One region of the Dickeya dadantii NCPPB 898 genome, then DNA from elsewhere that is predicted to be linked to it. Evidence: predicted binding sites of a transcription regulator. Region 1 holds the regulator's gene; each other region holds the start of a gene.
The links. Region 1 encodes CRP, which controls carbon source genes, mostly activating them, when cyclic AMP is high. Its sites were predicted from a motif close to ATGTGANNNNNNTCACAT; they were not measured.

Region 1 (3,162 bases):
TGAGATCATGGGTGTGCGTCACCGCTCGCTGCCGCTGGAAGGCGTGCAGTTCCACCCGGAAAGCATTCTCAGCCAGCAGGGACACCAGCTACTGAGAAATTTCCTTGATTTATAGGTGGATAGCGGGCGCAAATCCGGCATTACCGGATTAATGATTGCGTATTTTTGATTTTTTATGCATATTTAATGACTATATTTTCACTCGAAAACCACGGATATCACAACGGGGCAGCAAATGGCGACAGAGAAAGCAGCAGTAACACGGGATACTTACGATAAGGTAATTCTTCCGGTTTATGCACCCGCGCAGTTTGTGCCGGTAAAAGGCAAAGGGAGCCGTGTCTGGGATCAGCAGGGCAAGGAATATATCGACTTTTCCGGCGGCATCGCGGTAACGGCGTTGGGGCACTGCCATCCGGCGCTGGTGGCGGCGTTGAAAGAGCAGGGCGAAACCCTGTGGCATACCAGTAACGTGTTCACCAACGAACCGGCGCTGCGTTTGGCCACCAAACTGATCAATGCCACCTTTGCCGACCGCGTCTTTTTCGCTAACTCCGGTGCGGAAGCCAACGAAGCGGCATTCAAGCTGGCTCGCCATTACGCCATTACCCGCCATAGCCCGTACAAGACCAAGATCATTTCGTTTTATCAGTCGTTCCACGGCCGTACGCTGTTCACCGTTTCCGTCGGCGGCCAGCCGAAATACGCCGATGGTTTCGGCCCGAAACCGGCGGACATCGTGCATGTGCCGTTCAACGATCTGGACGCGGTAAAAGCGGTGATGGATGACCACACCTGCGCGGTGGTGCTGGAGCCGATTCAGGGCGAAGGCGGTATCACGCCCGCTACGCCGGCCTTCCTCAGCGGCGTGCGCGAGCTGTGCGATCAGTATCAGGCGCTGCTGGTATTTGACGAAGTGCAGTGCGGCATGGGCCGCAGCGGCAAGCTGTTCTCTTATATGCATTACGGCATCACGCCGGATATTCTGACCACCGCCAAAGCGCTGGGCGGCGGTTTCCCGATCAGCGCGATGCTGACCACGGAAGAGATTGCGTCGGTGATGGCGGTCGGTACTCACGGCACGACCTACGGCGGCAATCCGCTGGCCTGCGCGGTGGCGGAAGCGGCGCTGGATGTGATCAACACGCCGGAGGTGCTGTCCGGGGTGGTGGATCGTCATGCGCGCTTTGTGTCTGCGCTGGAGCGCATTAATGCGCAGTACGATATTTTCGACGAAATCCGCGGCATGGGTCTGCTGCTGGGCGCGCAGCTGAAACCGGCCTGGCATGGCCGCGCCAGGGATTTCCTGGCCGCATCGGCGGACCTGGGGTTGATGATTTTGGTGGCGGGGCCGGACGTGATCCGTTTTGTGCCGTCGCTGGTGATTACTCCGGAAGAGATCGATCAAGGCATGGCGCTGTTCGGGAAAGCAGTGGAGCAGGTGGTGAAAGGCGCGTAAGCCACGGCTTTTCTCTGCACTAAAACGACAAGAGCGTGCCTGGGCACGCTCTTTTTGATCCGGCTGATTTTGATCCGGTGGATGATAATCAGCGGGTGCCGTACACCACGATGGTTTTACCGTGGGCGGAGATCAGGTTCTGATCTTCCAGCATCTTCAGGATACGACCGACAGTTTCGCGGGAACAGCCGACAATCTGACCGATCTCCTGCCGGGTGATCTTGATTTGCATGCCGTCCGGGTGGGTCATGGCGTCCGGTTGCTTGGCCAGGTTGAGCAGGGTTTGCGCGATACGGCCGGTTACGTCGAGGAACGCCAGGTTGCCGACTTTCTGCGAGGTCACCTGCAGGCGTCGCGCCATCTGCGAGGACAACCGCATCAGAATATCCGGGTTGACCTGAATCAGCTGGCGGAATTTTTTATAGGAAATCTCAGCGACTTCGCAGGCGGTTTTCGCCCGGACCCACGCACTGCGTTCCTGACCATCTTCGAACAAACCAAGTTCGCCGATAAAATCGCCCTGATTCAGATAAGAAAGAATCATTTCCTTGCCTTCTTCATCCTTGATCAGCACGGCAACCGAGCCTTTCACGATGTAGTAAAGCGTCTCTGCTTTTTCACCCTGATGAATCAGAGTGCTCTTCGATGGGTACTTGTGAATGTGGCAATGAGAAAGGAACCATTCGAGAGTCGGGTCTGTTTGCGGTTTGCCGAGAACCATTCGCTGTTATCCTCTGTTGTAATTCACTGCGCAAATCACAGGGCTCAGAGTTCCCTGTACGGCGTGATAACATAGTTATAATTCAATTCCGTCCTGGCGGAATGACGTCAGGGAATATACTGAGGCTGTCTATAACCGTCATACTTCAGGCTGCAGGCGCGTTGGCTTTCCTGCAATCGAATTATTGAGGGTATATCGGATGACGCCAGTAAGCCGGCGGCTGGTCAGGCAGAGGCTCAACGCACACCGGTTTACGCCTTCGTTTGTAACACAGGTTGAGTGTAGTGTCTTGTGTTGTCTCGCTTCAGCATGATTAAGCTCTGATTATCAGACTTTTTTATACATAAGCGGTGTAAAATTTCAAAAATAATTGATTGAGGGCAAACTTATGCAGGCTCGGGTGAAATGGGTTGAAGGGTTAACGTTTCTTGGCGAGTCCGCGTCCGGACATCAACTGCTGATGGACGGCAACGCCGGCGATAAAGCGCCCAGCCCGATGGAAATGGTGCTGATGGCGGCAGGCGGATGCAGCGCCATTGATGTGGTGTCTATCCTGCAGAAAGGCCGCTACGATGTGGCGGACTGCGAAGTGCGCCTGACCTCTGAACGCCGTGAGGAAGCGCCGCGTTTGTTCACCGCCATCAACCTGCACTTTATCGTTACCGGCAAAGGGTTGAACGACAAGGCCGTGGAGCGTGCGGTGTCGCTGTCGGCGGAGAAATACTGCTCCGTGGCGCTGATGCTGGAGAAAGCGGTGACGATCACCCACAGCCACGAAGTGATCGCGCTCGACTAAATCGTCAGGCACGCGGCGGCGAGTTTCGGTGCTCCGCCGCGTCGCTTAGTCAATATGGTTGCCTTCTATTAATCGCTGCACCAGCGGCATCATGATCAGTTCCATCGCCAGCCCCATTTTGCCGCCCGGCACCACCAGCGTGTTGATGTGGGAAATGAACGAGCCCTGCAACATCGCCAGCAGGTA
Region 2 (3,162 bases), on a different contig from region 1:
TCAGCAATGTCGGATTCAACCGCGGCACATACCGGCACTACCACGGAACCTTCTCTCGCTGCGATTTCGCGAACCTGATCCAGATAAGGGTTGTTCTCGAAGCCGTCTTCATTAACGTTGGCAATGTACATTGTTGGTTTAAGGGTCAGGAAGCTCAGATAGCGGATCGCCGCTTTCTCTTCCGCGCTTAGATCCAGCGCGCGCAGCATACCGGCGTTTTCCAACTGCGGCAGGCATTTTTCCAGCGCGGCTTGTTCAACTTTCGCGTCTTTATCGCCGCCTTTGGCTTTCTTCTGTACGCGATGCAGCGCGCGTTCACAGGTGTCCAGATCCGACAACGCCAGCTCAGTGTTGATGGTATCAATATCATCGGCAGGGTTCACTTTACCGGCAACGTGGATGATATTTTCATTTTCAAAGCAACGTACCACGTGGCCGATGGCTTCGGTTTCACGGATGTTGGTCAGGAACTGGTTGCCCAGACCTTCGCCTTTGGAGGCGCCTTTCACCAGACCGGCGATATCCACAAACTCCATGGTGGTGGGGACGGTACGCTGCGGTTTGACAATCTCGGCCAACTGGTCGAGGCGCAGGTCCGGCATCGGCACTACGCCGGTGTTGGGTTCGATAGTACAAAACGGAAAGTTGGCCGCTTCGATACCGGCTTTGGTCAGCGCGTTGAACAGAGTGGATTTACCCACGTTAGGCAGCCCAACGATACCGCATTTGAATCCCATGTTTATGTCACCTTAAAAATCACTAATCATCAGGCTTTGTTTGGAAAAAGCCTGTCATAATGGAAAAAGTCAGTCTTAATGCCAATTATACACATAATGTGGCATGAACTCGATTCGCCCGATCGCCCATCATGACGCTTTGAACGCGTGCAGGCGGTTCATGGCTTTGATCATGTCTTCCTTCATCAGGATATCGGTGCAGCGCAATGATTCGTCAATCGCTTGATCGATCAGCGTCTGTTCGCTGGCGGGCGGTTTGCCTAGCACAAATCCCACCACCTTGTTTTTATCACCCGGATGGCCGATGCCGATGCGTAAACGGTGAAAATTGGGGTTGTTGCCGAGTTTGCTGACGATATCCTTCAACCCATTGTGGCCGCCGTGACCGCCACCGAGCTTCAGTTTGGCGACGCCGGGCGGCAGGTCCAGTTCATCGTGCGCCACCAGAATTTCATCGGGCTGGATGCGATAGAAGGTTGCCATCGCCGCTACGGCTTTGCCGCTCAGGTTCATGAACGTTGTGGGCACCAGCAGGCGTACATCGTTACCCGCCATAGACAGACGTGCGGTATAGCCGAAAAATTTACTCTCTTCTTTCAGCGGCTGTCGGTAGGCTTCCGCCAGGCGGTCAATGTACCAGGCGCCGGCGTTATGGCGGGTGGTGGCGTATTCGGCACCAGGGTTCGCCAGACCTACAATCAATTTGATACCACTCACAGTTTGATACCACTCATAATTTGATACGACTCACATGATACGTTTTTAGGGGAGCCTAAGGTCACGACGTATCAGGATAATTGGTAAAACCGTTAGTGTAACGCAGGGGCACTTGATCACCAACATGTGATCCTTCACGCAACCCCATAGTGAAGTGCTGCTTATACTGTGAATAAATCAGAAAGACACGCAGCAATATTTTGGTTATTTCCACTGGATATTTCTGGAGGTGAAATATGAAACGTAGAAATGCTGTGATGATGGGCAACGTATTTATGGGATTAGGTATGTTGCTTATGATTGCCGGAATAGCTTATTCGATAGCTAATCAGCTGCCTGAATTGAATTTGCCGGGTTCGCTCTATTACGTGGAGTTACTGGCTATTTTTGCCGGCGCTATTTTGTGGCTGGCGGGCGCGCGTATTAGTGGACGGGAAAATGTGACGGATCGTTATTGGTGGCTGAAGCACTTTGATAAACGCTGTCGTCGCGAACGGCATCCCTGATTAACAAGTAACGGCTATATCCAATAAGCGCCAACTGGTGGAAACCGGATGGCGGCAGTGTCGCTTTATCCGTCGACATGTTTATACCCATAATACTTCAAGTTGCAGGTGCTCTGGCTTTGCTACTCGGTCCCCCTGTGTTTCGCTGCTTTGGGACCGTATTACAAGGCTAAAATGAGCCTTGTCCTGCAATTTGAATTATTTTAAACATAAAATATATTATAAATTTTAAACATTCATTATACGGGAACATGTCTCAATAAACGCGCGCAACTTGGGTTGATTTCTGCCTGCTTTCGAAAAATAGAGAAAAAGACCATCATTTCCTGGGGAACAGTCAAGCAGTGCGGGCTCCAGGCTTCCCGTTGCCAGTTCGCGCGAAGTGTGGAATGTAGACGAGTAGATGAGGCCGACCCCTTTAACAGCAAGGTTACGCATAAGTTCACCATCATTGACCGTAATGGCTCCTGTCGGGTCAATACGTACTGTTTCATTGTTCTCAATAAATTCCCAACGATAAATATCGCCTTTTTCCGGGCGACGAAACCGAATACATTCATGATGAACAAGATCATTGGTGACTTTAGGTTTCCCATGTAGTTTGAAATAGGCTGGAGCCCCAAAAACCGCCCATTGAAAAGGCCTGGAAAGTCGTATCGCAATCATATCCTGCTCAATGTATGAACCGATCAAGATACCCGCATCATAACCCTCAGAAATAAAATTGTTGTGGCGATTACTGACAGTAATATCCAGGTTTACATTTGGCCATTCCTGGCGGAATGCGGGTAATAAAGGTTCAATAACATGCGGTAAGGCCAGACGCTCTACGATTAACCTCAATGTCCCAGCCGGAGCCTTTGACGACTGAACCGCGTCTTCGAGACTTACTGAAATTGCACGCGCAGCGGGCTCTATCTTCAAGAGCAGGTTCTTTCCGGCCTCTGTCAATGCCATTTTACGCGTTGTCCTATGAAAAAGGAGCATGCCAAGGCGATTCTCCAATTTCTGCAACGCTTGACTGACTGAACCTGGTGTTTTGCCAAGATCGATAGCCGCTTTCCGAATACTAAGCCTTTTCGAGATAGCCAGAAATTCCGGCAACCCATCAAAATCATTGTTTTGGCTCATCTCGAATCCTCTCGTATTATTTTCATCTCGTTCGCGTATTTATATTCTGTGGTAATAATTCACCTTAATAC
Region 3 (3,162 bases), 1.2 Mb from region 1:
CCGTTGCCGGTATCGCGATGGGCCTGGTAAAAGAAGGCGACAACTACGTTGTGCTGTCAGACATCCTGGGTGACGAAGACCATCTGGGCGACATGGATTTCAAAGTGGCCGGTAGCCGTGAAGGCGTGACCGCGCTGCAGATGGACATCAAAATCGAAGGTATCACCCGCGAAATCATGCAGGTGGCGCTGAATCAGGCTAAGGGTGCGCGTCTGCACATTCTGGGCGTGATGGAACAGGCCATTAGCACGCCGCGTGGCGATATCTCTGAGTTCGCGCCGCGTATTCACACCATCAAGATCAGCACCGACAAGATCAAAGATGTGATCGGTAAAGGCGGTTCGGTGATCCGTGCGCTGACCGAAGAAACCGGCACCACCATCGAGATCGAAGACGACGGTACGGTGAAAATCGCATCGACCGACGGCGAAAAAGCGAAACATGCTATTCGTCGTATCGAAGAGATCACCGCTGAAATCGAAGTTGGCCGTATCTATCAGGGCAAAGTGACCCGCATCGTTGACTTTGGCGCCTTTGTGGCCATCGGCGGCGGTAAAGAAGGTCTGGTACATATTTCTCAGATCGCCGACAAGCGTGTTGAGAAAGTGACCGACTATCTGCAGATGGGCCAGGAAGTACCGGTCAAGGTACTGGAAGTGGACCGTCAGGGTCGTATCCGTTTGAGCATAAAAGAAGCAACTTCTCAATCTCAGGAAACTGTTCAGGTTTCCGAGGAAGAATAATAGCGGATAATCGATTGGCAGCTCCTTACGATGTGAAGGAGCTGCGTGTATTATAAGGAACGGATATCCTTATGCTGAGCAGTCGGGGACAGGATGTTCATCCAATGTTTGTCTTCGGGAGTAGGAAATGAAGCCTTTCTTGCGCTGGTGTTATGTTGCGACAGCAATTATGCTGGCAGGATGCAGCAACACGGATTGGCGCAAAGATGCATTGCTGGCGGTTCCGTTGCAGCCAACGCTGCAGCAGGAAGTCATCCTGGCGCGTATGGAGCAGATCCTGGCGAGCCGGGCAATTACTCCCGATGAGCGAGCACAGCTGTTATATGAGCGCGGAGTGCTGTATGATAGCCTCGGGTTACGGGCGTTGGCGCGAAATGATTTTTCACAAGCGCTTTCCATCCGTCCCGATATGCCGGAAGTGTTTAACTATCTCGGCATTTACTTGACGCAGGCAGGCAATTTTGATGCTGCCTATGAAGCGTTTGATTCTGTATTAGAGCTTGATCCAACTTACAATTATGCGCGTTTGAATCGGGGCATCGCTTTGTACTACGGCGGTCGCTACCTGTTGGCGCAGGATGATCTGCTAGCGTTTTATCGCGACGATCCTAATGATCCTTTCCGTTCCCTGTGGCTTTATCTGGTGGAGAGAGAAATCAATCCCGAGAAGGCCAAATCAGCGTTGAAAGAACGCTACGAAGGGGCAAAGAAAGGTGTGTGGGGATGGACGATTGTCGAATTCTACCTGGGCGACATCAACGAAAAAGTGTTGATGCAGCGTGTGCAGGAAGAAGCTAAGGATAACACTTCGCTCGCCGAGCATCTCAGTGAAACTGACTTCTATTTAGGTAAGCACTACCTAAGTCTGGGGGACAAGAACACCGCCGAGGCGTTGTTCAAGCTGACGGTTGCTAACAATGTTCACAATTTTGTTGAGCACCGCTATGCATTGTTGGAATTGGCGCAGTTAGGCCAAGAGCAAGACGACCTATCAGGATCGGACCAGCAATAGCTGACGAACACCTTTCAGCCTGAAATCATGACGATTTCTTCATCGCCTTAACGGGCGAGGCTTTTTTGTTCGCTTTTTAATCCAATTTGAGCCGGTTCACACTTTTCAATGAAAATGATTGAGTATTTTCTCGACAAGTTATGTAGACTGGCCGCCATTTTGAAGTGAGGCAAAGTTTACATGGCAGAGTTTGAAACCTCTTTTGCTAGTCTGGGGCTGTCCGCTCCGATTCTGAATGCACTGTCTGAGATGGGGTACGAAAAGCCGTCCCCGATTCAGGCGGAATGTATTCCTCATCTGCTCAACGGGCGCGACGTACTGGGTATGGCGCAGACCGGGAGCGGCAAGACCGCGGCATTTTCCCTGCCGCTGCTGAACAATATCAAGGCTGACCTGAAAGCGCCGCAGTTGCTGGTGCTGGCACCGACCCGCGAACTGGCGGTGCAGGTTGCGGAAGCCTGTAACGAATTTTCCAAACACATGCAGGGCGTCAACGTGGTGGCGCTGTACGGCGGCCAGCGTTATGACGTGCAACTGCGCGCGCTGCGTCAGGGACCGCAAATCGTGGTCGGTACCCCGGGGCGTCTGCTGGACCACCTGAAACGCGGTACGCTGGATCTGTCCAACCTGAGCGGTCTGGTACTGGACGAAGCTGACGAAATGCTGCGCATGGGCTTCATTGAAGATGTGGAAAACATCATGGCGCAGATCCCGGCTGAACATCAGACTGCGCTGTTCTCCGCCACCATGCCGGAAGCGATTCGTCGTATCACTCGTCGTTTCATGAACGATCCGCAGGAAGTCCGCATTCAGTCCAGCGTGACGACTCGTCCGGATATCAGCCAGAGCTACTGGACGGTATACGGCATGCGTAAGAATGAAGCGCTGATCCGTTTCCTGGAAGCGGAAGATTTTGATGCGGCGATCATTTTCGTGCGCACCAAGAACGCCACGCTGGAAGTGGCCGAAGCGCTGGAGCGCAGCGGTTACAACAGCGCCGCGCTGAACGGCGACATGAATCAGGCGCTGCGTGAACAAACGCTGGAACGTCTGAAAGACGGTCGTCTGGATATCCTGATCGCGACCGACGTTGCCGCGCGTGGTCTGGATGTTGAGCGTATCAGCCTGGTGGTGAACTACGATATCCCGATGGATTCCGAGTCCTACGTACACCGTATCGGTCGTACCGGTCGTGCCGGTCGTGCCGGACGTGCGCTGCTGTTCGTGGAAAACCGCGAGCGTCGCCTGCTGCGTAATATCGAACGCACCATGAAGCTGACGATTCCGGAAGTGGATCTGCCGAACGCCGAACTGCTGGGGCAGCGCCGTCTGGCGCAGTTTGCCGGCAAAGTACAGCAGCAACTGGAAAGCAGCGATCTGGACATGTACCGTGCGCTGCTCAGCAAG
Region 4 (3,162 bases), 1.1 Mb from region 1:
GCTTACGTAGATGTCGCCCAGTTTTTTGAAGAAATTGATGAATGCGTTCATGTGCTGTCTCCATTATCGTGGTTGAGGTTTTGTGTGATGTTCATCACGTTTTTGATAATAATGGATAAGGAATGCTATTTCAACTTTTTCGTGATGAAAGTCACATTATTTTGAAGGCAACGGCATTGCTGAAGGAATAACGGGCCGCTGTTCTGGCGGCCCGTTAGCGGGCGGAACCGTGTGTTATAGAGTAATATGCCCGTTAATCAAGGTGTTGCTGTGGCCGCCAATCCACGGCTGCCCGTCAATGTAGGAAATATTGACCCGACCATCCCGGTACAACATGGTGCCCTGACGTACCCGATAACCGAGCGTATGGTCCGTCTGTTCCGGCAACGGGCTATGCTGAATCACTCTGGCAATACAGGCGTTGGCGCTGCCGGTTACCGGGTCTTCCACCACCGCATCATTCATAACAAAGAAGGCCCGAACTTCATAATCGGTGGGGCTGGCGTTGTCATGCGGGCCGTAAATCACTACGCCGTCAGTCTGGCCGAGTTGCTGCAATCGTTGCAGATGCGTGGCATCCGGGCGCGCGTCCAGACAGGCGCGTGCGCTCTCCATCCTTACCGTCAGCCAGCGGATGCCTATCCGCACGTTGACGGGACGATAGTTTGGATGACGCCGATGGATCCCGATGGCGCTGTCGAGCAACGCGTCATACTGCGGGTCGAGCTCGGTCATCGTGACGTCCGGCGCGCGAAACGCGAGTTGGCCGTCATCGCCGATAGCGACCGGCACCAGCCCGACGCCGCATTGCTGGATCATCTGATGTGGTACGTGCGGCTTCAGGCCGGATTCCAGCAACGCATGCGCGGTTCCCAGCGTCGGATGCCCGGCGAATGGCAATTCTCCCGACGGGGTGAAAATACGCACCCGATAATCAGCCAGCGGATCGTCCGGCGGCAGCACAAAGGTGGTTTCCGACAAATTGGTCCAGCGGGCAATGGCCTGCATCTGTTCATCGCTGAGGCCGTCGGCGTCGAGAATGACGGCCAGCGGATTGCCTTTGGCGGGATGATGGCTGAACACATCGACCTGTTTAAAACGGCGTGGTGACGACATCTGATCTTTCCTTCTGCGATCTGGGGCAACGCTCATTATGTACGGTTAACAAGATGTTGTCGTGCCTGTCGTCAGGCGTGCTCGCACGGTGACGCCGCGACGGCGGGATATCAATTCCTTATTTGATTAAAAAACGTTCGATAATCGCCGGGATTCTGTTTCCCGCTTGTGGCATAATGCGCGCCAAATCACATTCCGAATCGAGTAAGTGCTGTGCTGGTAACCAATAATATTACGATGCAATTCGGCAGTAAGCCGTTGTTTGAAAACATTTCTGTCAAATTTGGCGGCGGTAACCGCTATGGATTGATCGGCGCTAACGGCTGCGGCAAATCCACATTTATGAAGATCCTCGGCGGCGATCTGGCGCCGAGCGCAGGCAATGTCGCCATCGACACGAATGAGCGGGTCGGTAAACTGCGCCAGGATCAGTTCGCATTTGAGCAATACAGCGTGCTGGATACGGTGATCATGGGGCACGCCGAACTGTGGGAAGTCAAAGAAGAACGCGACCGTATCTATGCGCTGAGCGAAATGAGCGAGGAAGATGGTTACCGGGTCGCGGATCTGGAAGTCAAATACGGCGAAATGGATGGTTACAGCGCGGAATCGCGCGCCGGCGAACTGCTGCTGGGCGTAGGGATTCCGATGGAGCAGCATTACGGGTTGATGAGCGAGGTGGCGCCGGGCTGGAAACTGCGTGTATTGCTGGCGCAGGCGCTGTTTTCCAATCCGGATATTCTGCTGCTGGACGAACCAACCAACAACCTGGACATTGATACCATCCGCTGGCTGGAGCAGGTGCTGAACGAGCGCAGCAGCACCATGATCATCATTTCCCATGACCGTCACTTCCTCAATATGGTTTGCACTCACATGGCGGATCTGGACTACGGCGAATTGCGTATCTACCCAGGCAACTATGACGAGTACATGACGGCGGCGACGCAGGCGCGTGAACGTCTGCTAGCCGACAACGCCAAGAAGAAGGCGCAGATCGCCGACCTGCAGTCGTTTGTCAGCCGCTTTAGCGCCAATGCCTCCAAATCGCGTCAGGCGACGTCCCGCGCCCGTCAGATAGAGAAAATCCAGCTGGAAGAAGTGAAAGCGTCCAGCCGTCAGAACCCGTTTATCCGCTTCGATCAGGACAAGAAACTGTTCCGTAACGCGCTGGAAATCGATGGGTTGACCAAAGGCTTTGATAACGGCCCGCTGTTCAGCCAACTGAAAATGCTGGTGGAAGTGGGGGAGAAAGTGGCGATTCTCGGTACGAACGGGATCGGTAAATCTACCCTGCTGAAAACGCTGGTCGGCGAACTGACGCCGGAGTCCGGTACGGTCAAATGGTCGGAAAACGTCCGTATTGGCTATTACGCGCAGGATCACGAGTACGAGTTTGACGGCGATCTCACCGTGTTTGACTGGATGAGCCAGTGGAAGCAGGAGAACGACGACGAGCAGGCGGTGCGCAGCGTGCTGGGTCGTCTGCTGTTTTCTCAGGACGATATCCGCAAGAAGGTCAAGGTACTGTCCGGAGGTGAAAAGGGACGGATGCTGTTTGGTAAGTTGATGATGGAAAAACCGAACATTCTGGTGATGGACGAACCGACCAACCACCTGGATATGGAATCCATTGAATCGCTGAACATGGCGCTGGAGCTGTATCAGGGCACGCTGCTGTTCGTGTCTCACGACCGTGAATTCGTCAGCTCGCTGGCGAACCGTATTGTGGAAATCACCCCGGGTAAAGTGATTGATTTCAGCGGCAACTACGAAGATTATCTGCGCAGCCGCGGAATCCAATAACGTTTTGCCTTTCGTAAAAAAGCAGTCGCTTGTCGGCTGCTTTTTTTATTGCCTGAAATGTTAAAAAGGCGACGGACAAGAATCAGGCGTGGCGAGAGAAAGAAATAACCTTGTATAAAAAACAACCGCAGCGTGCGCTTTTATCTTTCGTTTAGACAGAGACATTATCCCGCAATCATGATTTTGAAAGTAAAGTATCTAAAGTAACTGAATTGACTGGTGGCGGATGGCAAATGCAAG

Region 2: the regulator CRP is predicted to act here: its motif matches at 1,473-1,490, upstream of pth (aminoacyl-tRNA hydrolase).
Region 3: the regulator CRP is predicted to act here: its motif matches at 1,840-1,857, upstream of yrbN (protein YrbN).
Region 4: the regulator CRP is predicted to act here: its motif matches at 1,293-1,310, upstream of DDA898_RS14460 (ABC-F family ATPase).

The regions. Positions count from the first base shown of each region.
Region 1 covers NZ_CM001976.1:4,334,322-4,337,483, reverse strand. Annotated here, with positions in the region: gene DDA898_RS19530 (aminodeoxychorismate synthase component II) at 1-115, shown strand, start outside; gene argD (bifunctional acetylornithine/succinyldiaminopimelate transaminase) at 236-1,459, shown strand; gene crp (cAMP-activated global transcriptional regulator CRP) at 1,548-2,180, opposite strand; gene DDA898_RS19515 (OsmC family protein) at 2,569-2,976, shown strand; gene DDA898_RS19510 (phosphoribulokinase) at 3,022-3,162, opposite strand, start outside.
Region 2 covers NZ_AOOE01000043.1:71,219-74,380, reverse strand. Annotated here, with positions in the region: gene ychF (redox-regulated ATPase YchF) at 1-737, opposite strand, end outside; gene pth (aminoacyl-tRNA hydrolase) at 867-1,454, opposite strand; gene ychH (stress-induced protein YchH) at 1,691-1,960, shown strand; gene DDA898_RS00305 (LysR family transcriptional regulator) at 2,189-3,091, opposite strand.
Region 3 covers NZ_CM001976.1:657,999-661,160, forward strand. Annotated here, with positions in the region: gene pnp (polyribonucleotide nucleotidyltransferase) at 1-743, shown strand, start outside; gene nlpI (lipoprotein NlpI) at 871-1,755, shown strand; gene yrbN (protein YrbN) at 1,864-1,923, shown strand; gene DDA898_RS03500 (DEAD/DEAH family ATP-dependent RNA helicase) at 1,936-3,162, shown strand, end outside.
Region 4 covers NZ_CM001976.1:3,213,825-3,216,986, reverse strand. Annotated here, with positions in the region: gene DDA898_RS14465 (PhzF family phenazine biosynthesis protein) at 235-1,116, opposite strand; gene DDA898_RS14460 (ABC-F family ATPase) at 1,330-2,922, shown strand.